DNA from 3 places in the Candidatus Pelagibacter bacterium nBUS_27 genome. Region 2 is predicted to be linked to each of the others. Evidence: riboswitches for the same ligand, from Rfam matches in the RefSeq annotation. Region 2 holds a riboswitch; each other region holds the start of a gene.

The links. A riboswitch is a leader RNA that binds a small molecule or an ion and turns the genes downstream of it on or off. The one in region 2 is predicted to bind S-adenosylmethionine.
Region 1: linked by a shared signal. The riboswitch ahead of ACIJYG_RS05895 (homocysteine S-methyltransferase family protein) and the one ahead of ACIJYG_RS03150 (O-acetylhomoserine aminocarboxypropyltransferase/cysteine synthase family protein) in region 2 are both predicted to bind S-adenosylmethionine.
Region 3: linked by a shared signal. The riboswitch ahead of ACIJYG_RS04535 (homocysteine S-methyltransferase family protein) and the one ahead of ACIJYG_RS03150 (O-acetylhomoserine aminocarboxypropyltransferase/cysteine synthase family protein) in region 2 are both predicted to bind S-adenosylmethionine.

What each region holds. Positions count from the first base shown of each region.
Region 1 is NZ_CP172845.1:1,090,814-1,100,833, forward strand. Features, by position in the region: gene coxB (cytochrome c oxidase subunit II) at 1-701, opposite strand, end outside; gene ACIJYG_RS05885 (RsmE family RNA methyltransferase) at 762-1,463, opposite strand; gene ACIJYG_RS05890 (haloacid dehalogenase type II) at 1,480-2,151, shown strand; gene ACIJYG_RS05895 (homocysteine S-methyltransferase family protein) at 2,154-3,215, opposite strand; SAM riboswitch class V at 3,347-3,412, opposite strand; gene ACIJYG_RS05900 (winged helix-turn-helix transcriptional regulator) at 3,559-3,918, opposite strand; gene ACIJYG_RS05905 (CDGSH iron-sulfur domain-containing protein) at 4,047-4,283, shown strand; gene ACIJYG_RS05910 (DoxX family protein) at 4,287-4,664, shown strand; gene ACIJYG_RS05915 (pirin family protein) at 4,665-5,501, shown strand; gene ACIJYG_RS05920 (quinone oxidoreductase family protein) at 5,505-6,479, shown strand; gene ACIJYG_RS05925 (DUF2721 domain-containing protein) at 6,472-6,876, opposite strand; gene ubiA (4-hydroxybenzoate octaprenyltransferase) at 6,926-7,792, shown strand; gene ACIJYG_RS05935 (ABC transporter ATP-binding protein) at 7,798-9,540, shown strand; gene ACIJYG_RS05940 (3-deoxy-D-manno-octulosonic acid transferase) at 9,540-10,020, shown strand, end outside.
Region 2 is NZ_CP172845.1:567,624-577,643, reverse strand. Features, by position in the region: gene ACIJYG_RS03170 (hypothetical protein) at 1-85, opposite strand, end outside; gene argC (N-acetyl-gamma-glutamyl-phosphate reductase) at 85-1,104, opposite strand; gene rpsI (30S ribosomal protein S9) at 1,138-1,575, opposite strand; gene rplM (50S ribosomal protein L13) at 1,577-2,035, opposite strand; SAM riboswitch class V at 2,174-2,240, shown strand; gene ACIJYG_RS03150 (O-acetylhomoserine aminocarboxypropyltransferase/cysteine synthase family protein) at 2,243-3,571, shown strand; gene ACIJYG_RS03145 (COX15/CtaA family protein) at 3,601-4,626, opposite strand; gene ACIJYG_RS03140 (chorismate mutase) at 4,670-4,960, shown strand; gene ACIJYG_RS03135 (50S ribosomal protein L33) at 4,961-5,152, opposite strand; gene ACIJYG_RS03130 (MerR family transcriptional regulator) at 5,154-5,525, opposite strand; gene ACIJYG_RS03125 (integration host factor subunit alpha) at 5,518-5,817, opposite strand; gene plsX (phosphate acyltransferase PlsX) at 5,822-6,823, opposite strand; gene rpmF (50S ribosomal protein L32) at 6,836-7,018, opposite strand; gene ACIJYG_RS03110 (ubiquinol-cytochrome C chaperone family protein) at 7,021-7,488, opposite strand; gene bamE (outer membrane protein assembly factor BamE domain-containing protein) at 7,487-7,825, shown strand; gene ACIJYG_RS03100 (hypothetical protein) at 7,822-7,971, shown strand; gene ACIJYG_RS03095 (sodium-translocating pyrophosphatase) at 7,958-10,020, opposite strand, start outside.
Region 3 is NZ_CP172845.1:821,641-831,660, reverse strand. Features, by position in the region: gene sufD (Fe-S cluster assembly protein SufD) at 1-846, shown strand, start outside; gene ACIJYG_RS04575 (aminotransferase class V-fold PLP-dependent enzyme) at 843-2,063, shown strand; gene sufU (Fe-S cluster assembly sulfur transfer protein SufU) at 2,060-2,524, shown strand; gene ACIJYG_RS04565 (SUF system Fe-S cluster assembly protein) at 2,526-2,825, shown strand; gene ACIJYG_RS04560 (HesB/IscA family protein) at 2,825-3,160, shown strand; gene ACIJYG_RS04555 (hypothetical protein) at 3,227-3,397, shown strand; gene glnA (type I glutamate--ammonia ligase) at 3,405-4,811, opposite strand; gene ACIJYG_RS04545 (YbaK/EbsC family protein) at 4,947-5,429, shown strand; gene ACIJYG_RS04540 (DMT family transporter) at 5,426-6,313, shown strand; gene ACIJYG_RS04535 (homocysteine S-methyltransferase family protein) at 6,306-7,208, opposite strand; SAM riboswitch class V at 7,217-7,280, opposite strand; gene ACIJYG_RS04530 (putative 2OG-Fe(II) oxygenase) at 7,372-7,962, opposite strand; gene ACIJYG_RS04525 (sulfite exporter TauE/SafE family protein) at 8,001-8,747, opposite strand; gene moaB (molybdenum cofactor biosynthesis protein B) at 8,762-9,262, shown strand; gene ACIJYG_RS04515 (DUF1244 domain-containing protein) at 9,263-9,508, opposite strand; gene ACIJYG_RS04510 (aldehyde dehydrogenase family protein) at 9,820-10,020, shown strand, end outside.

The DNA of each region.
Region 1 (10,020 bases), 520 kb from region 2:
ATTGGCATAAACGCATGTTTAATTCCACAAAGCTCAGAACATTGTCCGTAGTAAGTTCCAACTTTTTCAGCTTTAAACCATGTTTCATTAATTCTTCCTGGAACTGCATCTCTCTTAACACCAAATGATGGTAATGCCCAAGCATGTAAAACATCATTTGCTGTAATTAAAACCTTAACTACTTTATTAACTGGAACAACAACTTCATGATCTACTGACAGAAGTCTTGGTTGATTTTCTTTTAAGTCTTTTGTCTCAATCATATATGAGTCAAAAATAATATTTTCATCTGGATACTCATAACCCCAATACCACTGGTAACCTATAGCCTTAACCGTAACATCTGCTTTTGGAATAGTATCTTGTTTGTATAAAATTTTGAAGGATGGTACTGCTATAACAATTAGAATTAAGCATGGAATTAAAGTCCACAACACTTCGATTGCAACATTATGTGTTGTCTTTGATGGATTTGGATTTCTTGAAGCTCTAAATCTAATAGACACGTAAATCATCAAAAATAATACAAAGACACTGATTGCAATTATAATAGGTAGTAACAAATTATCATGAAAATTAACTATCTCCCTCATTGACTGGGATGCAGCGTTTTGAAAACCTAGTTGCCAATCTTTTGGTTGATTAGCAAACGCGTTTGATGAATAAAAAATAGCTAGAAATATGTATAAAAATTTTTTCATTTGTAGACACTATATAGTTCGTCTTTTGTAAAATTACACTTTACTTTTCGCGACAAAATATCAATTTATTGCGTAATTTATGATCGATATAGCTGAAATTACAGCTGTTTCTGATCTCAGTATGTTTTCATTGATTTTAATTGGCTGAACACATTCAAATTTAAGAATCTGTTCTCGTTCCAATTCAGAAAAGTCTCCCTCTGGTCCAATTATTACACAAGTTGGCTTAGACGTTATTTGATCTGTATCAATTTTATTATTTTTTGAGTTTAAATCTGTAAATATTAAATCCATGTTTTTATTTTTCAAAAAAGACTCCAAAGATTGAGGGTCTTCGATTAAAGGAACGTTAATCCGATTAGATTGTTCAGTTGCTTCAATAATGACTTTTTCAACTCTCTCTTTATTGATCTTACGAACAATAGTTCGATCAAATATTATGGGTAAAAACTTTGTAACACCTAACTCTGTAGCTTTTTGTATCATAAAATTAAAATAGTTTGATTTAATGGGTGAAAAAGCAAGCCATAATTCTTTGGGGTTTTCTTTTTGTCTCAATTGATTGGTAATACTAAATTCAACAATACTTTTTGAAATACTTAAAATTTTTGCTTCCCACTCTCCACTACTATTAAATAAAGAAAAAACTTCGTTTTCTTTAACTCTCATTACTTTACTCACATAATGAGATTGTGATTTATCAAGTGTAGCTGTTAAATTAAGTGATAAACTTTCACTATAAAATAATCTAATATTACTCATTAAGATAAGTTTAATTATGAAAAATATTAAAGCAATAATTTTTGATGCATACGGCACATTATTTGATGTCAATTCAGCAGCAGAAAAATGTAAAGAAAAAATTGGTAATAAGTGGGAAGGTTTTGCAAATTATTGGAGAACAACTCAACTAGAATATACTTGGCTTAGAAGTTTGATGAAAAGACATAAAGATTTTTGGCAAGTGACTGAGGATAGTTTGGATAAGTCAATGCAAGCTTATAAAATTGACCTCTCGATGAGAAATGAGTTGTTAGATCTTTATAAAATCCTTTCACTATTTTCTGAAGTTACAGAAGTTTTAAAATCACTTAAAGAAAAAAAATATAAACTAGCTATTCTCTCAAACGGCACACCCACCCTTCTCAATCAATTAGTTAAAAGTAATAATTTAGAAAATATTTTTGATGATATTTTTTCAATCGAAGAAGTAGGGATTTATAAACCAGACACAAAAGTTTACGATATGCCAATTAACAAATATCAAATTAAAAAAAATGAAGTTGCTTTTTTGAGTGCAAACACTTGGGATGTATCAGGTGGAGGAAATTATGGTTATAATTCTATTTGGGTAAACAGAAATAATAATATTTTTGATAAACTTGACTACCAACCAGAGTTAGAGATCAAAAACTTAAAAGATCTATTACCCAATATAAAATCTAATTAAAATTAAGCCTTATCTCCATAATCAGTCATATGTTTTGGAATTCTTTTATTTTTTCCATACATAAAATGATTTTCCATTTTTTCTCTATATTTACTTGCTGGAACAGTTAATCCAACTGACTCTGCAACTTCCCTAATCAGCATTGAATTAGCTCCACAGCAAACACCGAGATAATTTATTCCTAAATCATTTGCCTCTTTTGCAAATTGACCTATTTCATATCTATTACAAAAATGTGGATCTAAAGCTGTTGGAAATGTTCTTCCATGTGGAGAAGGACAGCCACAATCGGCTCTGTCAGGCAAATTAAAAAAAGTTGGAAATTTTTCATTGGTTCTATATGGAATTGGTAAAGCACCTACATGACATTTGACTGCTTTTCTAATCTCCTTTAAGAATGGCAACATTGTTGCTGGTCCTCTAAAACAATTTAAGCCCACAACATCAGCGCCTTTTTGTTCCAGCTCTTTACATGTATCAACTACAGACTTTCCATCTCTCATTTTGTTTTCACCCATTGGAGAAATTGTTAGCACAGTTGGTAGATTGGCTTTTTTCATTACCTCAAGAGCTTTAAAAGCTTCTTCAGCATAATAAAAAGTTTCACCAATTAACATGTCCGCACCTTCATCAACTGCCCAACCAATCATTTCAGAAAACATGCCTTCAACTACTTTTTGGGCTTGCTTATCATCTTCCTTCCAAATATTTGAGTTAGAAATATTTCCAGCCATTAAATTTGGCTGAGATCCTTTAGGTGTATCCAAAGCAACCTTTTTTGCAATTTTTAAAGCAGAACGATTTAGCGGTTCAAGTAATTCTTCTTTACCTATAACTCGCATCTTTTCTCTATGTCCATTGTAAGTAAAGGCTTCAACAATATCAGATCCTGCATGTTGAAATTCTCTATGCAAATTTTCAAGTACTTCTGGATGATCTAAAGATACCATTGGCACAAATTCTCCAGATGCCATATATCCACGTTTCTCTATTTCAAATAAAAAACCTTCAGCACAAATCACAGGTCCTTTATCTAATCTTTCTTTTAGTATATTTGTTTTCATTTTTTCTCCAATACAGAGTTAAGAGGCTAAAACTTTGATACAAATCAAATCAATTTATTTTGAAATAGCTCTTCCCTCCATTAATTTGGAGAAAAGAAACTAATTAACCAAAGAGGGTAAAAATTAGCTCTTCTCTCCTTTTTAGTGCTTTAGCAAAATGCTGGGTGCACAATACGGTTCAAATACCCGGTTTTAATTTGAGAAAATTTCAAAAAAAAACCACCGGCTAAAGCGGTGGTTGAAGTGTCGCTTTAGCAGGATTTTTAAAGCGCTCTGCAATTTAACTTAAATCAGCGCTAATCAATACAATCACAAATAAACAATGTTGTCAAAAGAATAAGCTTTATCTTATTCTGTTTTCTTCAAAGTTTTTATTAAGTTTTAATGAGATAGTTCTAGTATTTCTTTTATTCCAATCAGAAAAAGATTTCAAAATAGGAATTACTGATAAGCCAAATTCTGTAAGTGAATATTCAACTTTTGGAGGTACTACTTGATGAACTTTTCTATTAACAATGCCATCAGTTTCCAACTCTTTAAGTTGCTTAGATAACATTTGTTGAGTGATAGTTTTTAATACTTTTTTTAACTCATTAAATCTTACTGTCTTATTGTGAAACAGTGTAAATAGAATTCTTATTTTCCACTTACCACCAAGAAAATATATAGCTCTTTCAGCTGGGCAATTAATTAATTCTTTCATGGCACTTAAATAACTATTTTATTTTAATTATCAAGGTATGTTTTTAAATACTAGTATGATTGTTTTGCGTACTTGCATAATTTGTAACAAATCATTAGTTATGTTCCAAACTAATCGAAAGGGTAAATATGACTAAAGGACAGAGTGCTGGCAATGGACCAATTGCAGTGGAAGTTGAAAAAGATAAATCTTATTATTGGTGTTCATGTGGACAATCAAAAAAGCAACCATTTTGTGATGGATCACATAAAGGAAGTGAGTTTACTCCATTGGCATACAAGGCAAAAGAAACAAAAAAAATGTTTTTCTGTGCATGTAAACAAACTAACAATGCACCATTCTGTGATGGTTCACACAATAAATAAATCATGACAAATATATTAGATTTAGTAGCAAGGTTTTTTATTTCACTTATTTTTTTATTAAGTGGAATAAATAAAATTGGAAACTATGAAGGAACTGTTGGTTGGATGGAGTCCTTAGGCATGCCTGGTATTTTTTTAATCCCAGCAATCATATTAGAAATCAGTGCTTCAATACTAATAATAGCAGGATATAAAGTTAAAATTTCAGCAGCTTTGCTGAGTGTATTTTGTATAGCTACTGCGATTATTTTTCATAGTGATTTAAGTGATCAAATGCACTTTATTTCATTTATGAAAAATATTGGTCTTGCTGGAGGATTTTTATTTCTTGTTGTTAATGGAGCTAAAGATTTTAGTATTGATAAAAAGTTTGGAAATTAAATGTCAAATATAGAAGTAAGTAAAATTATAGACCCTATTCCAGCATCAGATGGTGCTGGGGTAAAATTAAAAAGAAGTATTGGTGTTGAGCCAAATTACTTTGATCCATTTTTAATGTTAGATGAATTTGGATCAGAAAATAGTGAAGATTATATTGCAGGTTTTCCACCCCATCCTCACAGAGGAATTGAAACAGTTACTTACATGTTAGCTGGAGATTTTGAACACAAAGATAGCACTGGTGGCGAAGGTAGAATGACAGCAGGAGATGTTCAGTGGATGAAGACAGGAAGTGGAATAATTCATTCTGAAATGCCCACAATGAAAGAAGGTAAACTTCATGGTTTTCAATTATGGGTAAATATGCCTGCTAAATTGAAGATGAGTAAGCCTGAATATATTTATATTGATGCAGATAAAATGAGCGTTCATAAAGATGGAGATAAACAAGTTAAAGTCATAGCTGGTAAATTTGAAACTGCTGAAGGCCCTATTAAAGGTCATAACGTTGAGCCAGTTTATTTTGATGTTGAGTTGAATAAAAATAAAGAATTTAATTTTAAATTACCATCTACTCATAATACTTTTATTTATTTAATTAATGGTGAAATTGAAATTGGTAAAAATAAACATGACAATGTTAAAGATAGTACCTTAATACTATTAACTAGAGGTGAGGATTTAATTATGAAGGCTAAATCAGATGCTAAGTTCTTAGTGATTTCAGGCAAACCAATTAACGAAGAAATTGCAAGAGGCGGACCCTTTGTAATGAATACTAAAGCTGAAATCTTGCAAGCAGTACAAGATTATCATAATGATACATTTGTAAAATAAATTATGAAAGCTGTAGAAATTAAAAAAAATGGTGGGCCTGAAGTTTTAGAGCTTAAAGATATTACTCTAGATAAGCCAGGCACTGACCAGGTAACAATAGAACAAAAAGCTATTGGTCTTAATTATATAGATACTTACCACAGATCAGGTTTATATCCTTTAAAAATGCCAAGCGGTTTGGGTTTGGAGGGTGCAGGTGTTATTACTGAAGTTGGAGACAATGTAAAAGATTATAAAATTGGTGATAAAGTTTCTTACGCTGGTATTCCATTAGGATCTTATTCAACACACAGAAATTATCCAACAAAAAATCTTGTAAAAGTACCAGAGGGTATTGATCTTGAGCTTGCAGCAACTTTGATGACAAAAGGTTTAACTACATTTTATTTATTGCATAAAACATTTCCCGTAAATTCAGGACAAACAATTCTTTATCATGCAGCAGCAGGAGGAGTTGGTCAAATATTTGGTCAGTGGGCTAAGAGTTTAGGCTGCACAGTTATAGGCACTGTTGGTTCAGATGAAAAAATAAATATAGCAAAAGAAAATGGTTACGATCATGTAATCAATTACAATAAAGAGAATTTTGCTAAAAAAGTTTTAGAGATTACTGATGGTAAAGGAGTTCCAGTTGTTTATGATGGTGTGGGTAAAGACACTTTAGATGGATCCATTGAATGTTTGGCAATAAGAGGAATGATGGTTTCATTTGGAAATGCATCAGGACCATTATCAGATATAAACGTTCCTAAAATGCTTCAGCCAAAAGGTTTATATCTTGTAAGACCTGCTATGCAGCAATACCTATCTACTAAAGAAGAGCTAGATGAAGCATCAAAAGTAATGTTTGAAAAAATTAGTTCTGGGAAAGTAAAAATAAAAATATTTAAAAAATATAAATTAAATGAAGCAGTTCGAGCTCACCAGGATTTAGAGGGAAGAAAAATTTTGGGTCCTGCAGTAATTATTCCTAATTAACATCCACATCCATATCCGCCATATGCAGCTTAAGTGCATTAGTTGAGATATGAATTTCTCTAATAAAGAAAAGAATTGAAATGATCATGGATAAACAACATGAGCCAAAAATTAATCTTGCAATAAATATTTCATTTAAATAAAGGCCTAGTACAGTCATCATATTGAACAAAAATCCAAAAGCAGCAAACATAATAGTCCATCTCAAAAGAGTAATTCTTCCACTTAGGTTTATAAATTGTTTTTTCCACTCATGAGGAATATGGTTTTCGTAAACGTGTTCATCATGAAGTTCTCTAATAAGCTTACTAAGTGAATGAAATCTATTACTATAGATGCTCATTAGCAAAGGAATAGCTGGAAACATTAGTGCTGTAACTGTGTAATCTATATTCATACGAATCAATTTGATTATGAAACTAGCCTTTGTTATTTACAAGTAAATTATGAACCAAATAAAGCTATTTATTGAGCTCACAAGATTAAGAAGGCCCATTGGTTTTATGCTTTTGTTTTGGCCATGTCTTTGGGGGCTTACAATAGTTTACGATTTTAATTTAGTTTTATTAAATTATTTTTTTTATTCTGCGCTTTTTCTTTCAGGCTCAATATTAATGCGCTCAGCAGGATGTATAGTAAACGATATAGCAGATAAAAATTTTGATAAAAAAGTTGAGAGAACTAAAAATAGACCCATTGCATCTGGTAAAGTTTCTATAAAGCTTGCAGCAGTATATGCTTTATTTTTATGTTGTGCTGCTTTTTTAGTATTAATCAATTTTAATAATTTTACGATCTTGATGGCTTTGATATCTATGCCATTGGCTTTTACATATCCGTTAATGAAAAGAATTACTTATTGGCCACAATTATTTTTAGGAATTACATTTAATTATGGGTTAATTTTAGCCTGGATTTCAATTTCAAACGAAATTTCCATAGTTCCGATTATATTTTATCTTGGAGCCATATTTTGGACACTAGGCTACGACACAATTTATGGGTTTCAAGATATTAAGGATGACGAGATAATAGGAGTAAAATCAACTTCAATAAAGTTTAAAAATGATCCAAAAAAATTTTTGTATATTTCATACTCTTTATTTATCTTATCCTTGTTTTTAGTTGGGATATTAATGCAATTTAAGATCTATTATTTTTTATTTATGATAATTCCAATTATACACCTATTAGTATTTCAAGTTAAAAAATTAAATACAGCTTTATCTAAAGATTGTTTAACTAAATTTAAAAGTAATAATTTGTTAGGGTTAATAATTTTTATCAATATTATTATTGGAAAAATAATATAAACAAAATGACAAAAACAAAAATATTCAAAAGACTCTATCAAGACTATACAAAAAAATTTATTAGTAAAATTTTGTTAGCTGCTCTTTTTTCAATAATAGTTGCTTTAAGTACTTCAGCAACAGCATGGCTTTTAGATCCAGCAATAGAAAAAATATTCATTAACAAAGATCAAACTTTAATTATCTTAATTCCACTTGCAATTATTATTGCCTTTAGTGCAAAAGGTATTTCTCTTTATTTTGCAAAACTGCTCATGATTAATGTATCTGAGGAAATTAAAAAAATTTTACAAACAGATATGTTAAAATCTTTTATTAAGGCTGATACTGAAATTATTGAAAGTAAACACTCTGGTAAATATATTTCAAATTTAAATTTTGATGTAAATCAAATCACGAGAATGTTAGCAGAAGCATTTCTAAGTATTTTCAAAGACGGTCTTACATTAATAGGATTACTTTGCGTAATGTTTTTGCAAAACTGGAAGCTTTCCTTAATTGCAATTTTCATGATTCCACTTGCCTCTATCACTGCAAAAATCTTAGGAAAAAGAATGAGTAAAATTTCAACTCAGGCACAAGAAAAATCTGGAGATTTAAATAGATATTTGATTGACCTTTTTAAAAATCATAAAATTATTAAGATTTTTCAAAGAGAAAATTATGAAGAAAATAGATCTGAATCATTTGTTAATGACTTAAAAGAAAAATCTGCAAAAATTTCAGCTGTATATATTAGATCAGCACCAGTGATGGAAATATTAACAGGTATTATGATTGCAATTTTGATATTTTATTCTGGAAAATTGATCATTAGTGGTGAGATTGCGATAAATAATTTTTTTTCATTTCTTGCAGCAATGATGCTAGCGTATCAGCCTGTAAAGACACTTACAAAAGTTAATGTTGCTATAGCACAAGGTTTTGCTGCTGCAGAAAGAATTCTTCCAGTTATAGATATTAATAATGAAATCAACTTAAATGAGGACAAAGATAAATTAAATGTTTTAGAGGGTGATATAGTTTTTGAAGACGTTAACTTCACTTATAAATCTAATTTAGCCAACAAGGTTCTACAAAATATTTCTGCAAAATTTACTGGTGGTAAAATGACTGCCTTAGTTGGTCATAGTGGATCTGGTAAATCAACATTATTAAATATGATACCAAGAATTTATGCCCCAACTAATGGAGCTATATATTTAGATAATCAAGATATATCAGAATTTAATTTAGCATCCTTAAGAAGCGAAATATCCATAGTAGATCAAAACACAACATTATTTGACGATACAGTTTTAAACAACATTAAGTACGCTAGACCTGAAGCAAACAACGAGGAAGTTTATGAGGCTGCAAAACAATCTATGTGTAAAGAATTTATTGATAATTTAGAGAATGGCTTTGAAACTATGATTGGTGAAAATGGAGTAAAATTATCTGGTGGAGAAAAACAGAGACTTTCAATAGCTAGAGCTTTCTTAAAAAAAAGTAAAATAATATTATTAGATGAGGCGACTTCATCATTAGACTCTGAAACCGAAGAAAAAATTCAAAAAGCATTAAGTCAGTTAATTTTAAATAAAACTACTATTGTAATTGCACACAGACTATCAACAATACTTAATTCAGATAACATATATGTAGTCGATAATGGTAGAATTATCGACTCAGGAAAACATGAAGAACTTTTAACTCAATCAAAAGTTTATAAAAATTTTTATGAACGACAAATTAAAGAACACTGATGTATTTTTTTTACAACATAGTTGCAAACTTAATAGTTATAATATCACCTGTAATCATTTTTTTTCGAGTAATAAAGGGTAAGGAAGATATAAAAAGAGTACAAGAGAAATTTAGTATATATTCTCAAAAAAAAAATAAAAAAAAAATTTGGTTACATGCAGCAAGTGTTGGAGAGCTAATGAGTATAGTTCCAATTATTAGAAAATTAGAAAAAAATAAAAAAATAAATAATATTTTATTAACAACATCCACAACTAGTTCTGCAAAAATTTTTAAAAAACTTAGATTAAAGAAAACATCACACGTATATTTTCCATTAGATAATAATTATATAGTAAAGAAGTTTATTAAATACTGGCAACCAGAGTTAGCAATTTTTATAGACTCAGAAATATGGCCAAATATGATCAAAAATTTACATTTGAAAAATATTCCAATCATAATTATGAATGCTAGAATTACAGAACGTAGTTTTAACA
Region 2 (10,020 bases):
CATCTTCTGTCCAATATTTAGAATCTTTGTTTAATGAACAATTATTTAAAATAAAAAAAATAAAAAAAATAAAGACTAATTTCATTATAAAGCTGTTTTAATTGGGAAATTAAATTTCATATTTAAATTTTGTACTGCTTGACCTGCTCCACCTTTAATCAAATTGTCTATAGCTGAAATTATTACAATCTTATTTTTGTATTTAGATTTACAAACAGAAATGAAACAATTGTTTGAGTTAACTACATCATTTGTACTTAACAGACTATTTGCTTTTAAAATTTTTATAAAATCATCATTCTTATAAAAATCTGTTAGTGTCTTAATTATTTCTGACTGAGTAACACCTTTTTCTAGATCAATATAAATAGTACTTAAAATACCTCGAAACATAGGAGTTAAATGAGGTGTAAAATTAAAACTTAATTTCTTTTTAGTAAATTTTTTTAACATTTGATCGATCTCTGAATTATGTCGATGAAAGCCAACACCATAAGCACTCAAAAACTCATATAGATTTTTATCTTTATATTTTTCATGGACACCTCTACCAGCTCCTGAATATCCAGATTTAGAGTCCATTATTATATTGTTAACTTTAACTAAGTTTTTTTTAAAAAGAGGAATTAAGGGTAAAAGTATTGAAGTTGGATAACAACCAGGACAAGATACGATCTGGTATTTACTTAAGTCTTTTCCGTTAACTTCAGGAAGACAGTATATACTTTTCTTAATTAAATTTACTGCTCTGTGTTTTTGTTTGTACCATTTTAAATATTCTGATCCTTTTTCTAATCTAAAATCAGCCGCCAAATCAATTAAAGTGATATTTTTTGTTAAATTTTTTGAAATATCTTGTGCTTCTCCATTGGGTAATGCCGTAAAAACTACATCAACATCTTTTAAAAGTTTTTTATTAAATTTAATAATTTTTGGTAATTTTTTTCCTGAAAGAGATTTGTCATAACTAGAAATATTTTTTCCTACAGAACTATTTCCGCATAGAAATCTTATGTTTATAAATTTGTGTTTAATTAATAATTTAATTAATTGAACTCCAATATATCCAGTTGAACCAGCAACCAATGCATTAAGCTTAGGCATAATTTATTATAACAGTTTAAAATTAAAAAAGAATTATCTTTTAGAGAATTGGAAGCTTCTTCTAGCTTTTCTTCTACCAGGTTTTTTTCTTTCAACTGCTCTAGAGTCTCTGGTTGTAAGTTTTTCGGTTTTTAATGTAGATTTAAAATTTTCATCAAACATAACTAAAGCTTTAGAAATACCATGAACTAAGGCACCTGCTTGACCAGTTGGACCTCCCCCACTAACACTACATCTAACATCATAGTCAGTAGATTGTTTGATTATATCAAAAGGTCTAGTAATTTGAAGATGATGAAATTCACTTGAGAAATATTCATTAAATAATTTTCCATTTACATAAATCTTTCCTGAACCTTTTTTTAACCAAACTTTTGCAATTGAAGTTTTTCTTCTGCCCGTTGCATACTTACTGTCTTTAAAGTCTAATTTTAGTTTAGGTGTTTTTGATGCTGTTTGAGTATTTTCCATATTAGTTTCTAACTAAGTTTTTGCTGTTTAATTTGCCTAACTCAATAATTTGAGGATTTTGTGCAGAATGTGGGTGATCACTACCTGTATAAATTTTTAATTTAGTTAATTGTTTTCTGCCTAACACTCCACCAGGAAGCATTCTTTTTACGGCAAGCTTTAAAGTTTCACCTGGTTTTTTTTCGTGTAATTTCTCAGGTGTAGTTTCTTTAATTCCACCTGGGTGGCCAGTGTGTCTATAATAGATTTTATCCTCAAATTTTTTTCCAGTAAATTTTGCTTGTTCGATATTTTTAACTACAACAAAATCACCATGGTCCATATGAGGAGTATAAGTAGTTTTGTTTTTGCCACGAATAATTTTTGAAATAACAGTTGCTAATCTACCAACAACAGCATTAGTTGCGTCTATCTCGAACCATGATGATGTTACTTGGTCTTTTTTTACAAATTTTGTCATTGTGCCAGGATTAATACTATTATTAATTGCAAAGTCAATTTGATATTTGGCTTGCATTACAATACTTATCTGCTAAAAGGTTCAAGCCGATTTGATCCTATTGCGGGCATAAAACTGCTAAACAGGAATTTACACATCATTATCGGTAGGCATTTGAACTGTATTGTGCGCCTTACATTAAGTTAAAGCACTAAAAAAGGAGTAAAAATGAGTACAAAAAGAAATAATCCAGAAACTATCGCAATTCATGGTGGAGACTACAGAAGTGATACTGCAACAAATGCTGTAGCAGTTCCTATCTATAGAACTACATCATATCAATTCAATAGCACGGAGCATGCAGCCAACCTGTTTGCATTAAAAGAGTTTGGCAATATTTACACAAGAATCATGAACCCAACCAATGATGTATTGGAAAAAAGACTGGCGGCACTTGATGGTGGCTTAGCAAGTTTAACCGTTTCATCAGGACAAACAGCTTCAACTTTTGCAATATTAAATGTTGCTCAAGCTGGAGATAATATTGTTAGTTCAACAGATCTTTATGGTGGAACTGTATCTTTATTCACGCATACTTTAAGCAAACTTGGTATTGAAGTAAGATATGCTGACCCTTCTGATCCAAAAAACTTTGAAAAAGCTATAGATGATAAAACAAGAGCTTTTTATGGAGAAACTTTACCAAATCCATATTTAAGAGCTTTTCCTATCAAAGAAGTTTCAGATATTGGAAGAAAATACAATATACCACTTATTGTTGATAATACAGCTGCACCAGTAATTTGTAAGCCATTAGAACATGGGGCTGCTGTTGTGGTTTATTCGCTGACAAAATATATAGCAGGTCACGGAACTGTTGTTGGTGGAGCTTTAGTTGATGGTGGTAATTTTGATTGGACAGCAGATCCAAAAAGGCAACCTCTTTTCAACGAACCTGATGCTAGCTATGGAGGTGTAGTTTGGGGAAAAGCTGTTCCAGAACTTACAGGTGCTAATGTTTCTTTTGCAGTAAGAGCAAGAGTAACAATTTTAAGAGATCTTGGCTCAGCACTATCACCTGATAATGCCTTTGGCGTAATTCAAGGTTTAGAAACCGTAGCTTTAAGAATGAAACAACATTGTGAAAATGCTTCTAAAGTTGTTGATTATTTAAAGAAACATAAAGCGGTCGATAAAGTGATTTATGCTACTGAACATAATGATGAAATAAATAGTAGAGCTAAAAAATATCTTAAAGGTGGTTATGGTGCGCTAGTTGGCATTGAACTAGCTGGAGGTATTGAAGCAGGAAAAAGATTTATTGAGTCTTTGAAAATGTTCTACCATGTTGCAAACATTGGTGATGCTAGAAGCTTAGCAATTCATCCGGCAACAACAACACATAGTCAACTTACTGAAGATGAGTTAGCTGCAGCTGGAGTAACACCTGGTTATGTAAGATTGAGTATTGGTTTGGAGCATATAGACGATATCATTGATGATTTGGATCAAGCTTTAGAGAATTCTTCTAAAGGTAAATTAAAAGCTGTTAGTTAATTTGAGTTTTATATGTCAACAGATAGAAACTAATTAGTTTTTTCCTCATACCTGGATATGTAGAGGAAATATAAAGTCGATAATATTATCAAAATAGAATTTATCTGGTGTAAAGATGCATATATAATCTTTACTCCAGATAAAATAGTTAATACTCCTAACACAACCTGTAAAAACAAACTTATCCCAATAATTAAAATTGGTTTTCTAAATATTTTATTTGTCTCCTTAAAAATAGAAATTAACAGAAAAATATAAACTATCATAATTAGGTAAGCTAAATTTCTATGTAAAAATTGTACAATAGAAGGATTATCAAAAACAGAAATGTTTAAAAATTCAATCATTTTACTATCATCTGGAAAATAAGAAGCGCCCATTAAAGGCCATGTATTATAAATAGTTCCAGCATCCATACCTGATACAAAAGCACCAATAATTAATTGTATAAATAGCAAAACAAGAAAAAATTTAATAAAAAATAATTTAATAGAAATTTGATTAATTTGTAGTTTGGTCAATTTTAAAACATTCCAAAAAACAATTGAAAGAATAATAAAGGCTGTAAACAAATGTATAGATAATCTATAATGACTGACATCAATTCTATTTACTAAACCACTGGATACCATGTACCATCCTAAAAATCCTTGCAAACAAACTAAAATAAAAATTATGCCATATCTTTTTACAACCCATAAACCATTTTTAATTGCAAAATACAGAAGCGGTAACAATGTAATCAAACCAATTAGTCGACCTAGTTGTCGATGAGTCCATTCCCACCAAAAAATTAATTTAAACTCATCTAAAGTCATATTAAAGTTTTGTTCCTGATATTCCGGGATTGTCTTATAAAGATTAAAATAATCTATCCATTTATCATTTGTTAAAGGGGGAAGAAAACCTGCAAATAATTCCCATGTAGTAATGGACAGACCTGAATCTGTTAATCTTGTTAGTCCACCTACTAAGATAATCAAAATAATCAATAACAATAATATAAGTAACCAAATTTTTAATTGATAATTTATATGACTATTCGCACTGTACATGTGTAGATAAATATAATAATTATTAATTAATCCAATAAATTAAATGTCGCCTAATAACAAAAAAAAATTAAATATAATTAGAGTTAAGCTTGATAAACTTGATAATAAGCTTCTTTCTCTTATTAAATACAGAACAGGCCTTGTGAAAGAAGTGCTTAAGTTAAAAGAGTTTAAAAAAGAAATAGTTGACCAAAAAAGAATTAATTTTATCCTTAATAAAATTAAAGGAAAATCAAAAAAATTAAAAATCGATCCAAAAATCACTAATAGAATTTGGAAAAATATGATCTGGTCGTATATCGACTACGAGAGAAGAAATTTTAAAAAAAAATAATTACTTACTGTGTGGTGGAAGTTTTTTTTCCACGAAAGTTTCGTGTTTTCTAGTTTCAGGATTATATTTTTTAGCAGACAGTTTTACTTTAGCTTTTTCACCGCCAGCAGGTTTTTTAACATAATAAAAGAATGGACTGTCAGGTTTTGATTCTGGAACAAGTCTAACTTTTACGTGCGTTTTTTTTGCCATATTATTTTAAATTTTTTAAGTTTTTAACAATTTTAGAAATTTTAACTAATTTATTTCTTAAATTATCAGCTTTTATAGAATTATTTGCAATTTCGTCAAGTTCTAAAGACTCGCCTCCATTTAGGATCTTTTTTACACCATTAATTGTCATGCCCTGTTCTTTAAGAAGAAATTTAACTTTTTTAAGAAGATTAATGCAGTTTTCATCATAATATCTTCTGTTTGAGTTTAAGATTTTAGGTTTAATTTGCTTAAATTGAGTTTCCCAAAATCTAATCGTATGAGTTGGGAGAATACCTTTTTTATTAGATTTTAGATTTAATATTTTTGCAACCTCGCCTATTGTTTTGTAAGCACTGTCAGATTTATCCATTATCTTTTAAATTTATAAATTCTTTAAATTCTTTTGATGGCTTAAACAACACAACATCTCTAGAAGAAATCATTTTAGTCTCTTTAGTTTTTGGGTTTCTGCCTATTCGAGATTTTTTTTGTCTAATAGAAAAAGTTCCAAATTTAGATAATTTTAATTTTTTTTCTTGTTTAATATTTGTGACAATTGTTGCTAAGAAATCTTCAATAAGATTTTCAGAGATTTGTTTTGAAAAACCTAGCCGCATATATACTAAATTAACTAAGTTTTTTTTAGTTAAGTTTATTCTCATTAGTTTAAATATTTTGCTTAATCTTTTCTATCAAATTACCTTTTACAATTCTATGACAAACATCTAAAGAGTTTGAAAAACCAATAAAATCAGTTCCACCGTGACTTTTTACGACTGGTGAGTCAAGTCCAATAAAAATAGCTCCATTATAAAGTCTTGGATCTAAGCGTTTTTTAAATTTTTTCAAATTTGAAATATTTAATAAAGATGAGATTTTTCCAATTATTGATCCGGTCATAGCTTTTTTAAGTTCACTAGTAATAAAATTGGCAGTGCCCTCAGCTGTTTTTAAAGCTACATTTCCTGTAAAACCATCAGAAACAATTACATTGACTTCTCCATCCATCAAGTGATTACCCTCTATATAGCCAGAAAAATTATAATTTTCAGATTTCTTATCATTTAAAGTTTGATAAGTTTCTTTAATTGTTTCATTTCCTTTTAATTCTTCTGATCCAATATTTAGCAAACCTACGTTTGGTTTATCACCAGGATATAACGAAGTATAAAGAGACGCACCCATTATAGAAAAATCAAATAAATTTTTAGAACTGCATTCAATATTTGCACCCAAATCCAATACAACACTCATTCCTTTTTTATTTGGCCATAAAGCTGACAAAGCTGGCTTATCAATATTTTCTATCATCTTAAGATTTAGTTTTGAAATAACAAGTAAAGCACCAGTGTTACCTGCTGATACTACAATATCCGCTTCCTTTTTCTTAACACTATCTATTGCTAACCACATACTTGTATTTTTACCTCTTTTAGCGCCCTCTAGTGGGCTATCAGTACTTTTAACAACATCAGTTGTGTGGATGATTTCATAAAATTCATTATTTATTTTATCTCCAATTAAATTTATAATCTTATCTCTATCTCCAAAAATTTTATAAAATACATTTTTATTTGATTTATGGTTTAGCAATATGCCATCAATAATTTTTTTAGGAGAATTATCACCACCCATTGCATCTACTGCAACTTTAATCAGATCTGTCATTTTAGATTTATATTATTCTTTAGGGTCTAAAACTTGTCTACCCTTATACATTCCAGTTTTTAAATCTAAATGATGGGATAACCGATACTCACCAGATTTTTTATCTTCAACTATATTCTTTGTTGAATATTTCATCGTTTGAGCTCTTCTCATTCCAGTTCTGGACGGGGTTTGTTTACGTTTTGGTACAGCCATAATTATGGGTTACTTACACTTTTTAAATAAGAATTCAAAGTTTTTTTTGATAAATTTTCATCAAAAATTTCAAAATAATCAAGTAATTGATCAATTTCTTTAAAATCAGTTAAAAAAATTGCAAACTTTTCAAGTTTCTGGGTTCTTAGTAATTTTTTCCAAAAATGAATTTCAGAAACCATAGAATGAAATAAATTTACGTAATCTTTCATTTTTTTATTAATTGATTGATCTCCATAGCCTATTTCTCTTATACTAAGTTCAAGTTGTCTGAAGTTAAAATCATAAATTTCTTGTAAAATAATCCTATTTTCTTCATTTTTAAAATTTTTTAAAAAAAAAGCAAAATGCAGTAAAAATAAGGTTAAACGATCTGAGAAATTATCATTTCGATCTAGAGATTTATATAGATCTTTATTTCTAGTGAAATTAATCAAATTGTTATAAATATAAAGATATTTTTCACTCATGTTCAAAATATTATATATAATTTTTCTTACATTAATAGTTTCAAATTGTAGTGGGAAAAAAGTAATTAATCATCATGGTGTTCCATTTTTAGAAAAACAACAGGCATCATTAATAGTTAATAAATCCAATAAAAATGATATTAGGACAATTTTGGGATCACCATCCACAAAAAGTAAATTTGATAATGATGTGTGGATTTATATAGAGAGAAAACAAACTCAATCTGAATTAAAAAACCTAGGTAGGATGAAAGTTTATAAAAACGATATATTGGTATTAGAAATTGACAATTATGGAATTTTAAAAAAAAAATTTTTTATAACCATAAAGATATGAAAAAAATTAAAATTTCTAAGGATACAACAGGAAAAAAATTTAAGAAAAATTCCTTCATTTATGACTTTATGTCTAGTTTAAGACAAAAAGTTAATGACCCTCTTGGTGTGAGGGCCAAAAAACGTAAAGAAATTAGCCAGCGATAACTGCTAACAAAAGCAGAGCTACTATGTTGGTAATTTTAATCATTGGGTTAACCGCAGGACCAGCTGTATCTTTGTATGGATCACCAACAGTGTCGCCAGTTACAGCAGCTTTATGAGCTTCCGAACCTTTTCCACCATGATTTCCATCCTCAATATATTTTTTAGCATTATCCCAGGCACCACCACCTGCAGTCATTGAAACTGCAACAAATAATCCTGTAATAATTACTCCTAACAACATTGCACCAACAGCGGCTAATGCAGCAACTTGTCCACCAATGGCAAGTATTATAAAGTAAAGAACAACTGGGGATAAGACAGGTAACAAAGATGGTATAATCATCTCTTTAATTGCTGCAACAGTTAAAAGATCAACTAATTTGGCATAATCTGGTTTTTGTTTTCTTTTCATAATACCAGGAAATTTTTTAAATTGTCTTCTAACTTCTATAACAACGGCACCACCTGCTCTTCCAACAGCTTGCATCCCCATAGAACCAAATAAGTATGGAAGCATTCCACCTATTAACAAACCAACAACTACGTAAGGATTTGATAAATCAAAAGTTACAACAATTCCTTCTAATTTAGAGCCAGCTACACCAGAGAAATGTTTAATATCCTCTACATAGGCCGCAAACAAAACTAGAGCACCTAAACCAGCTGATCCGATAGCGTAGCCTTTAGTAACAGCTTTAGTGGTATTACCAACAGCATCAAGAGCATCAGTTGTTTTTCTAACTTTTTTATCTAAGTTAGACATTTCAGCAATTCCACCAGCGTTATCAGTAACTGGTCCATAAGCATCAAGGGCAACAACCATACCAGCTAAAGCTAACATAGTAGTTACAGCAATAGCTATACCAAAAAGTCCTGCAATTGAATTTGTGGCTAAAATTCCAGCAACAATAATTAACGCAGGAACAGCAGTTGCTTCCATAGAGACAGCTAAACCTTGGATAACATTAGTTCCATGACCTGTTGTCGACGAAGCAGCAACAGATTTAACAGGTCTATAATTCGTACCTGTGTAATATTCAGTGATCCAGATTAATAAACCAGTAATTATAAGACCAATTATTCCACAGTAATACAAGCTCATTCCAGTAAAATTTTTTCCGTTAACATTGTATTCAGTAGCAAATCCAATTACATGATCTGTCACTGGGTATAAAATTACTATTGAAGAAATAGCGGATACAACAAAACCTTTATATAAAGCATTCATTACATTTTTGTCTTTTCCAAGTTTAACAAAAAATGTTCCTAAAATTGAAGTTAAGATACAAGCACCACCAATTGTTAGTGGATAAATCATCATACTCATATCTCCTTGAAAGAAAATTGATGACAAAACCATTGTTGCAACTATTGTAACTGCATAGGTTTCAAATAAATCAGCAGCCATTCCAGCACAATCACCAACATTATCTCCAACGTTATCAGCAATTACAGCAGGGTTTCTAGGATCATCCTCTGGAATACCAGCTTCAACTTTACCTACTAAGTCAGCGCCTACATCAGCACCTTTAGTAAATATTCCACCACCTAATCTTGCAAAAATTGAAATAAGAGAAGCACCAAAACCTAATGCAACAAGAGCATTAACTATTTCTCTTTCGTCAATATTAAATTTTAATAAATAATAATAATAAACAGCGATAGCCAACAACGCTAACCCTGCAACCAACATGCCTGTTACAGCGCCTGATTTAAATGCAACAGATAAACCTTGAGCAAGACCTTTTCTAGAAGCTTCTGCTGTTCTAACATTGGCTTCAACAGAGACAAGCATACCAACATAACCAGCAATACCAGATAACGTAGCACCAACTAAATATCCTAAACCTACTAAAGGACTGAAAGCAACACTTACAATTACTAGAACAACTACACCAACAATTGCTATTGTTTTGTATTGTCTTGCTAGATAAGCTTTAGCACCAATTTGAATTGCAGATGCTATATCTTGCATTTTTGCATTACCTGCACTTTGATTTAAAATATTTTTTCCAGTAAAAAATCCATAAACTATAGATAAAAAACCAG
Region 3 (10,020 bases), 250 kb from region 2:
TCTAGCTATATTAAAATCACAATTAATAAGGGTTATCAGTTACAAAAACCATTGGTTTTATACAATTATTTAACATCAGATTTAGACTGTTACGGTTTAAACATGAGACTTGACATTGATCTTGAAGATGACACTTCTATAGATGTAATCAACATTTCAAACGAAACTACAAATAATAATTTTTTAAATTTTAGACAAAAAATTAATATCGGTAAAAATGCTACTCTTAAAAATTATAGTTTAGACATCAATCCAACATCTAATATTAAGTATTCATTTAAAGATATTGATTTAGATAAAAATAGTCATTTAGAGTATTTTATTTTATCAAAAGGTTCAAAATTTGCAAAACACGATATTAATTGTTCTCTTAATAACGATCATGGCTCAGTTGTACTTAATGGGGTTATTGATTTAGATAATAAAAAACACCATGAGATCAAAACTTCGATAAACCATAACGAAGAAAATTGTAAAAGTTATCAATTAATAAAAAGTGTATTAAATGAAAATTCCAAAGGAGTTTATCAAGGTAAAATTTATGTAGACTCTAAAGCTCAAAAAACTGATGGCTATCAGCTAAGTAGAGCACTATTGCTTAATGATAATGTGGAGTTTAATGCAAAACCTGAATTAGAAATTTATGCTGATGATGTAAAATGCTCTCATGGATCAACTTCAGGTAATATAGATGAAAACTCTATTTTTTATTTAATGTCTAGAGGTCTAAGTCATGCTCAGTCAAAAAAACTATTAACAAATGGATTTTTAAATGAGGTTGTCGAAAAGATTACAAATGAAAGTGTAAAATCCTTAGTTAAAAAATTAACAGGCATTCAAGAATGATCATAAATAATATAAAAAAAGAATTTCCAATTTTTGATAAAAAAATTCAAAATAATGATCTAGTTTATTTAGATAGTGCAAACTCTTCACAAAAACCAAAAGTTGTAATCGATAGAATAAATGAATTTTATACAAAGCAATTTTCCAATGTAGGAAGAAGTGTTCATTATCTTGCTGTTGCTGCTACTAATTTATATGAAGGGACAAGAAGCTCTGTTCAAAAATATATTAATGCAAAAGATAAAAATGAAATTGTTTTTACAAAAGGTGCTACAGAGGCACTTAATTTAGTTGCAAATACTTTGGGTCAAAATTTTCTTCAAGAAGGAGACGAAGTACTTATTACAGAACTAGAACATCATTCTAATTATGTTCCTTGGCATTTTTTAAGAAAATCAAAAAATATTAGAATTAATTTTGCAGAAATTAATGAAGAAGGTGAAATCACTCTAGAAGAAATAGAAAAAAAATTGACACCTAAAACAAAGGTAATTTCAATCACACATTTATCAAATGTTACAGGTGCTATTTTACCAATTAAAGAAATAACCGAGCTTGCTCACTCTAAAAACATAGTAGTTGTAGTCGATGGTTGTCAGGGCGCACCTCATTTAAAACTAGATATGCAAGATCTTAATTGTGATTTTTATGCTATTTCATGTCACAAAATGTATGGTCCAACTGGGTTGGGTGTTTTGTATGGAAAGAAAAAATGGTTAGAGGAGTTGCCGCCATATCAAGGAGGTGGTGGCATGATCAAAGAAGTTAAAAAAGATATGATTTCTTACGGTGATTTACCTAATAAATACGAAGCTGGTACGATGGCTACGGCACAAGTTATAGCATTTGACCAATCCATTAAATTTTTAGAGAGTGTTGGAATAGACAATGTTATGAAACATGAGGCAGAATTAGTTGAATATGGTCAAGATCTTTTACAAAAAAATAATTCTGTTAAATTAATTGGAAGCCCTAAAGACAAAGGTGGAGTTTTATCTTTTACTATTGAAGGTATACATCCCCATGATATTGCAACTATTTTAGATGAAGATGGTGTTGCTATAAGAGCAGGACATCATTGCTGCCAAATATTACATGATAAATTAAATATACCTGCTAGTGCACGGGCATCAGTTGGAATATATAATACAAAAGATGATTTAGATAAGCTTAACGACTCAATTAAAAACTGTAAAAAAATATTTAATTTAAAATGAATTTAAAAGAATTATATCAAGAAATAATATTGGAACATGGTAAAAATCCAAAAAATTTGAGGAAGACTGATGGTTTCAATAAAGATGCCAAAGGTAACAATCCTTTATGTGGAGATAATGTTCATATTTATTTAAAACTTAATGGACAAATGATAGTTGAAGATATTTCTTTTGAAGGAAGTGGATGTGCTATTTCAATGGCGTCTGCATCTATTATGACAGATTTAATTAAAGGTAAAAACGAAAATGAAGCAAAAGAAATTGTCGAAGATTTTTTAGGGATGATTAAAGAAAACCCTGAACTTAAATCAGAATATCTAGAAGAAGATGAAAAAACAAAACTAATGTGTTTATCTGGAGTAAAACAATACCCAATGAGAGTAAAATGTGCAACTTTATCATGGCACACATTAGTCTCAGCTTTTGAAAATAAAAAAGATCAAGTAAATACGGAGAATTAAGATGACAAAAAAAGAAAAAATTATTGAAGAGATTAGAAAGATTTATGATCCAGAACTGCCTGTAAATATTTATGAACTTGGTTTAATTTATGATGTTCAAGTCGAAAATGATAATTTTGCAAAAATTAAAATGACATTAACTACACCCAATTGTCCAGTAGCAGAAAGTTTACCCAAGGAAGTCAAAGATGGTGCTATGCAAGTTGAGGGAATAGATGATGTTGATCTTGAATTAGTTTGGGATCCACCGTGGAATAAAGATATGATGTCAGAGGCGGCAAAATTGGAGCTAAATCTATAATGAACCCTATAATAAAACTAAGTAATAATGCAGCATTGAGAATTAAAGAAATTATGTCTAATGCTGAAAAAGACTCACTGGGTGTAAGAGTGTCAGTTAAAACAGGTGGTTGTGCTGGAATGTCTTATGTTATGGAATACACCAAGATAGCTAATCCAAACGATGAAGTTATTGAAGAAAAAGGTGTTAAGGTATTTGTGGATTCAGCAGCAGTTATGTATCTCCTAGGAACTGAAATGGATTATAAAAAAGAGGAATTATCCTCATCATTTGTCTTTAATAACCCGAATGAAACTGAGCGTTGTGGGTGTGGTGAGTCTTTTAAGATAGAGTAGGACGTATTGTCCTACTATTTGCATATCAGTATTGCATATCTTGCATATCTAGTGTAAGAATCACATATGAACACATTTGAGTTTAAAAATCTTGTTAAAAGCCTTAAAAATTCTTTAAAGCAAAGAACTTTTTTTAAAGATCTTCGTAAAGAAGTAGAAACTGGTGCAAACGGCACGCAGGACTACGTTGTGAAAAAAGGTGTTAACAAAGATACAATCGCAACAACTAGACAGTAATTAATTACTAGCTACTATAATACATCTCAAATTCAACAGGATGAGGTGCGTGTTCAAATTTGTGAATTTCTTCAAACTTAAGTGCAATGTAAGCATCAATTTGATCATCTGTAAATACACCACCTTGCGTTAAAAATTCTCTATCTTTATCTAAACTCTCCATAGCTTCTCTTAATGAGCCACAAACAGTTGGGATAGCACTAACTTCTTCTGGAGGTAATTCATATAAATCTTTATCAAATGATTCACCTGGATGAATTTTATTTTTAATTCCATCTAGGCCAGCCATTAGCATTGCTGCAAAAGTTAAATAAGGATTTCCAGAAGCATCCGGGAATCTTATTTCACATCTAGCACCATTTTTACTTAATGTAATTGGTATACGACAAGAAGCAGATCTATTTCTTGCTGAATACGCAAGTAGTACAGGTGCTTCGAAACCAGGAATTAATCTTTTGTAACTATTTGTTGTTGAGTTAGCAAAAGCATTAATCGCCTTAGCATGTTTTAAAATTCCACCAATATAATGTAGAGCTGTTTCTGATAAACCAGCATATGCATCACCAGAAAATACAGGTGTATTTCCTTTCCAAATAGATTGATGAATATGCATTCCTGAACCATTATCTCCAGCAACAGGTTTTGGCATAAACGTAGCAGTTTTTCCAAATGAGTGGGTTACCATTTGTACAACATATTTATATAATTGAACATTATCTGCTTGATCAACCAATGTTCCAAAATACATTCCCAATTCATGTTGACTTGGAGCAACTTCATGGTGATGTTTTTCAACTTTAATTCCAACTTCTTTTAAATTTTTTAAATATTCTCCTCGCATATCTTGCTCACTATCAACAGGAGGTACGGGAAAATAACCACCTTTTACAGGAGGTCTATGACCCATATTTCCATTTTCATAAACTTTTCCAGAGTTGTATGGACCTTCTTTGCTATCTAAAACAAATCCGGTGTTATTTGGGTCATTGCTAATTCTTACATCGTCAAACACAAAAAATTCTGGTTCTGGACCAAAAAAAGCTTTATCACCAACACCTGAAGATTTTAAATATTCCTCTGCTTTTTTAGCAGTTCCTCTAGGGTCTCTTTCGTAAGGGGATTTTTTAACAGCATCTAAAATATCACAGAACAGAATCAATGTATTATGAGAGGTAAATGGATCCATTTCCATTCTTGAAGTGTCAGGTTTTAAAATCATGTCTGATTCATTAATAGCTTTCCAGCCTGCTATTGAAGAGCCATCAAAAAAAACTCCATCATCTAGCATTTCATCGTCAACAATAGTTACATCCATTGTTAGATGTTGAAGTTTACCTCTTGGGTCTGTAAATCTTAAGTCTACAAATTCAACTTCTTTTTCTTTTATAAATTTTAAAACATTTGCTGCACTCATTGTATCTCCTGTATAATTTTATAGTTGATAAATAACAAAATAATCTTGAAAAATATTGCTTATTTAATAAATAACACCTATGCAATTTTCACATAAGTGGTGTATTTATGCAATATTATTAAATAATTATTTACAGTGAACCCTTTATTAAAAAAAGAACCAGTCAAAAGAGCTGGAAAAACTATTAAAGATTTTGATCCAAATCTCAAAATTATTTGTTTAGAGCAAACAGCAAGAACAGCAAAGGATGCGGCTACAGCTTTAGGTTGCAATGTTGGGGCAATTGTTAAAAGTTTACTATTTAATTCAGGTAATGACTTTGTACTTTGTTTGGTATCAGGCGATAAAAGATGTTCTTTAAATAAACTTAAAAAAATTTTAGATGAAAAAGATGTGTCCATGGCCCATCCAAATGATGTTAAAAAAATTACTGGCTATACAATTGGAGGAGTTTCACCTGTTGGGCACCTAAATAAAGTAAAAATTTTTATTGATAGTAATTTAAATAGATTTAAAACGGTTTTCGCTGCAGCTGGGCACCCAAATTGTGTCTTTAGAATAGATTTTAGTCAATTAAAAATTTTAACTACCGGTGAAATAAAAGAGATAACAGAATGAGACAACCAAAATTAATAGATTACATCTTATTAACAACATTAGCTTTAATTTGGGCTTCAGCTTTTTTTAATATTAAGATTGCAACATATTCATTTGGACCCGTGACAATTGCTTTTTTAAGAGTTTTTTTTGGAGCAATTCCAGTTTTACTTCTTTGTTATTACAAAAATATAAAAATAGAAGCATTTTCAAAGGACTGGCATTGGTTTGCTATGATTGGATTTATCAACTTAGTAGCGCCATTTTTTTTAATAGCATATGGGGTAAAGTCTGTTCAAAGTAATTTAGCAGCGATATTAATGTCTACTACACCATTAAGCTCTACTGTTCTTGGACATTTTTTTACTAAGAATGAAAAGTTCAATTTGGTAAAAACATTTGGAATTTTAATTGGATTTTCAGGAATCGTATTTTTATTTTCTGATAATATCTTAATTGATGAAAATAATTTCAACTCAGCATTACTAATATTGCTCGGTTCAACTTGTTATGTTGTTGGTGGTGTTTTAACTTTAAAGATAAGTAAGAAAAAAAATGAAAATGTAACAGGGTCAATTTTAATTTGGGCAATTATAATTTTATTACCATTAATGAGTTTTATAGAGCAACCTTGGCAATCAATTCCACGAACTGACTCATTAATATCAGTTATATATCTTGGTATAGTGCCAACAGGCGTTGCTTGGTTATTAAGATTCAGAATTTTAAAAAACAATGGTTTAATTTTTCAATCACAAGTATCGTATCTAATACCAATATTTGGCACTATACTAGGATATATATTCTTGAAAGAATTAATAACGATTAAGGTTTTAATATCTCTAATAGCTGTCTGTATTGGTATCTATTTTGTTAAAAAAGCTGATAATAAAAAAACTATTTAACTGCAGCAATTGCGTTTATGTGTGCTGGCCTAGTTTCGCAGCACCCTCCTAATATCGTTGCACCGTTATCTTTAAATTTTTTAACAATTTCTCCAATTTTTTTAGGTGTAAGATCTTTTCTTTGTCCTAAGAATTCATTTGGATTACCATTAGATTTTGAGAAAGTTGAGGTGTAACCATTTTTGGGTTTAGTAGTTATAAACCCATTTATCTTAAAGCCAAAAGGAACATTTAAACTTTTTAGCTCCTCAAGATTAGCCTCATAGTTTTCAGGTGACACACATGAAAGCATAATACCAAGTAATTGTTCGTCAATAATATTTTTAATATCTGAAATATTTTCGCCACTCGGTAAATTTGTACCTTCAGATATATGAATACCAATGAGATAAGGTTTATTAAATTCTTTAATTGCCTCTATTCCACACTTAAATTCTTTAATGCTACTCCATACATCAAAATAAAAAAAATCCACATAAGGATTTAATAATTTTGCCTGTTCATTAAAGTTTTTAATAATCTCTTCTTCACTTCTTTCATCTGCCTCGTAAGTTAAATTTTGAGGAGGTATTCCACCTGCTACAAGAATATTTGGAAATTCTTTTTTAACATCATGTGCGATTTGACCAGCTTTTTTATTTAAGTATTCAAATTTTTCCTCAACATTGTTATCTCTTAATCTTTTTCGTCTTGTTGTAAAAGTTGTTGTGACTATTACTTCAGCACCAGCTTTTATAAAATCCCTATGTGTATCAGATAAGAGTTGATGGTAATTTTCATCTAATATAGCGTTAGCACTCCATAATGTTCCGTTAGGTTTCATGCCTCTTGCTAGAAGTTCTTGGCCCATTCCACCATCTAGCACCCTTGTTTTTTTGAAAAAATTTAAATCCACTTTAGTCCTTACTTTTTTAGTACTTCAGCTTTATGCTAGGTGTACAATATAGTTTAACTACCTCGCTTATTGATTTTGTGGGAATTATTCTTTTTAGCAGTTTATGCCCGCAATAAGATCAAATCGGCAAATTATTTATACTAATTATATTTGTATCTGTATATTATTTTTTTAATATAATTTTAGCGTTAAAAGAAAACGATCTACGTTCACCATTAATATTAAAAGGATAAGCAGTATGAAGTAAATAATTTGGAAAAATGATAAGTTCTTTAAGTTTTGGTACCACATTATATATACTCTTGCTTAAAAAACCTTTTTGTCCATTTATGAAATCTATAGTTCCATTTGTTTTAATCTTTTTATTCTTTACCATTTTATTGTTAGTCATATCTTTAGGTATTGTTAAGTAGCCCACACCTGATAAATCTCCTTCATGGTAATGAATAGGGTTGTATTCACCTTTAAATTGTCGAACAACCCATAAATTTAAGATCTTAATTTCTTTTATATTCTTAATTTTTTCATTATTTAAAAATTTTGTAATATGGTTCTTTAATTCTTTTTCTAGATTTTTTTTGACAAATTTTTCTGAAATTTTTAATTCTTTTTTAATTTGGCTTGCTAATTTAGAACTATAGTCAATTTTTTTTGATTTAGATTTTTCATTAAACTCATTATTTAAACATTTAAAAAATTTATTCGAAATTCTTGTTCTTCCAATTGTTGGCCCAAAAGGTTTAATATTTTTCATTGAATGTTTAGATATAGTAAATGTTAATTAAATCAAGATTATGGTAATAGCTTTAAACCCATCCTTATAGCCACAAATATGACCAATAAAGATGTAATTAAGGACAAGGTTTTATTCGATAAAAACTTAATATTTAAAAAATTACCAATTTGACCACCCATAAAGACTACCAAGAAAAGAGGCCAGAAATTTAAGAATTGATTTAAAACAATATCTTTTGTTAATTGTCCAGCCACTCCAAAAATAGAATTGATTAAAATAAATAAGGATGCAGTTGTAGCAATTTGTTTTGGATAACCAGCTTTTATTAAAAAAAGTATTGGACTTAAAAAGATACCGCCACCGATACCTACAATTCCTGAAATAAATCCTATGACACAACCAATAAGAATAGATATTTTTTTTGGGATTTGATTTATCTTAATTTTATTACTATCAAAAAATTTACTTCTATTTAATAATAGAATTCCAGCAATAGTTAAAATTATAAATAACAATATCTCAAATAATTCTTTTGAAATTGATAATGAAGCACCAAAAAATGCCAAAGGAACAGACCCCACTACGTAGGGTAAAAGAAGATTGAGACTAAAATTACCAGATTTTATATAATTTATTGAATTACCCGAAACCACAATGATGTTGCAACATAATGCCAATATTGGAATGATGTAAAAAGGAATTTCCCATATTAACATTAAAGCCAGATAAGTAGACCCACCTCCAAAACCAACACTAGAATATAATATTGATGTTATAAGAAAAAATATTGATAATATAATCATGCTTAAAAAATTTTATGAATGTAAATATTGCTTTATTGACTGTAACAGATACCAGAACATTTGATAATGATAAATCTGGAGCTATTCTTGTAGAAAAAATTAAAGAAGCTAACCATAAATTAATTGATAGAAAAATATGTAAAGACAACAAAGAAGATATTGTTTTAATTTTAAAAGATTGGATTAATAAAAAAGATATTGATGTAGTTATCACTACTGGAGGAACAGGGCTTACTGGAAGAGATATTACCCCAGAAGCAATAGAAGAGGTTGCAGACAAACAAATACCTGGTTTTGGAGAAGTTTTTCGAACAATAAGTCTTAAAACAGTAGGAACTTCTGCAATACAATCTAGGGCATGCGCAGTATTAGCAAATGGTAAATATGTTTTTGCTTTACCAGGTTCTTCTGGTGGTGTTACTGATGCATGGGATGGAATTTTAAAACATCAATTAGATATTAATCATAAACCTTGTAATTTTGTTGAGTTATTTCCAAGACTGAAAGAAAAATAATTATTTTTGATATTTTTCTTTCCACTCTGAATAAGGCATTCCATAAACATGTTCTCTTGCATCTGGATCAGATATAGTTTCACCTTTTTTTTCAGCTTCTTCTCTGTACCATCTAGACAAACAATTTCTACAAAAGTTAGCTAAATTCATTAAATCAATATTTTGAACATCTTTTCTTTCATCCAAATGTTTTAACAATCTTTCAAATGTTGCTGATTGAATTTCTATTTTTTTATTATCATTCATAAACTTAGTATTAGTCAGTTATTTTATGAGCACAAGATGTAGTATTAGATGCAATCAAAAGTAGAATATAAAATATATTATAAATAGACTTTGATACAAAACCTTAGTTAACTATTCTTATGGCTATTAAGAAAAAAAAAATAGCAAACTCAAAAACTAAGAAAAAAAAGGCTAAACAAGTCAAAGTTTCCAGAAAAAAAATCAAAACAAAAAAAAAAGTTGCTACAAAAACGTCTGCGACCAAGAAACGTTCTAAAATATCTACAAAAAAAAATAAGATCAAAAATAAAAAAAATAGAGAGGTAAAAATAATGAGTACAGAAACAGTTCAAGCTGGGAAGTCTCCTTTACTGGATACATCTCACTTAAAAGTAAAGTTTCCTTATAAAGAAAAATATGGAAATTTTATTGGTGGTAAGTTTGTTGAGCCTAAATCAGGTAAATATTTTGACAATGTAAGCCCAATTAATAATGAGGTTATATGTTCAGTTCCAAGATCTGATTCTAAAGAT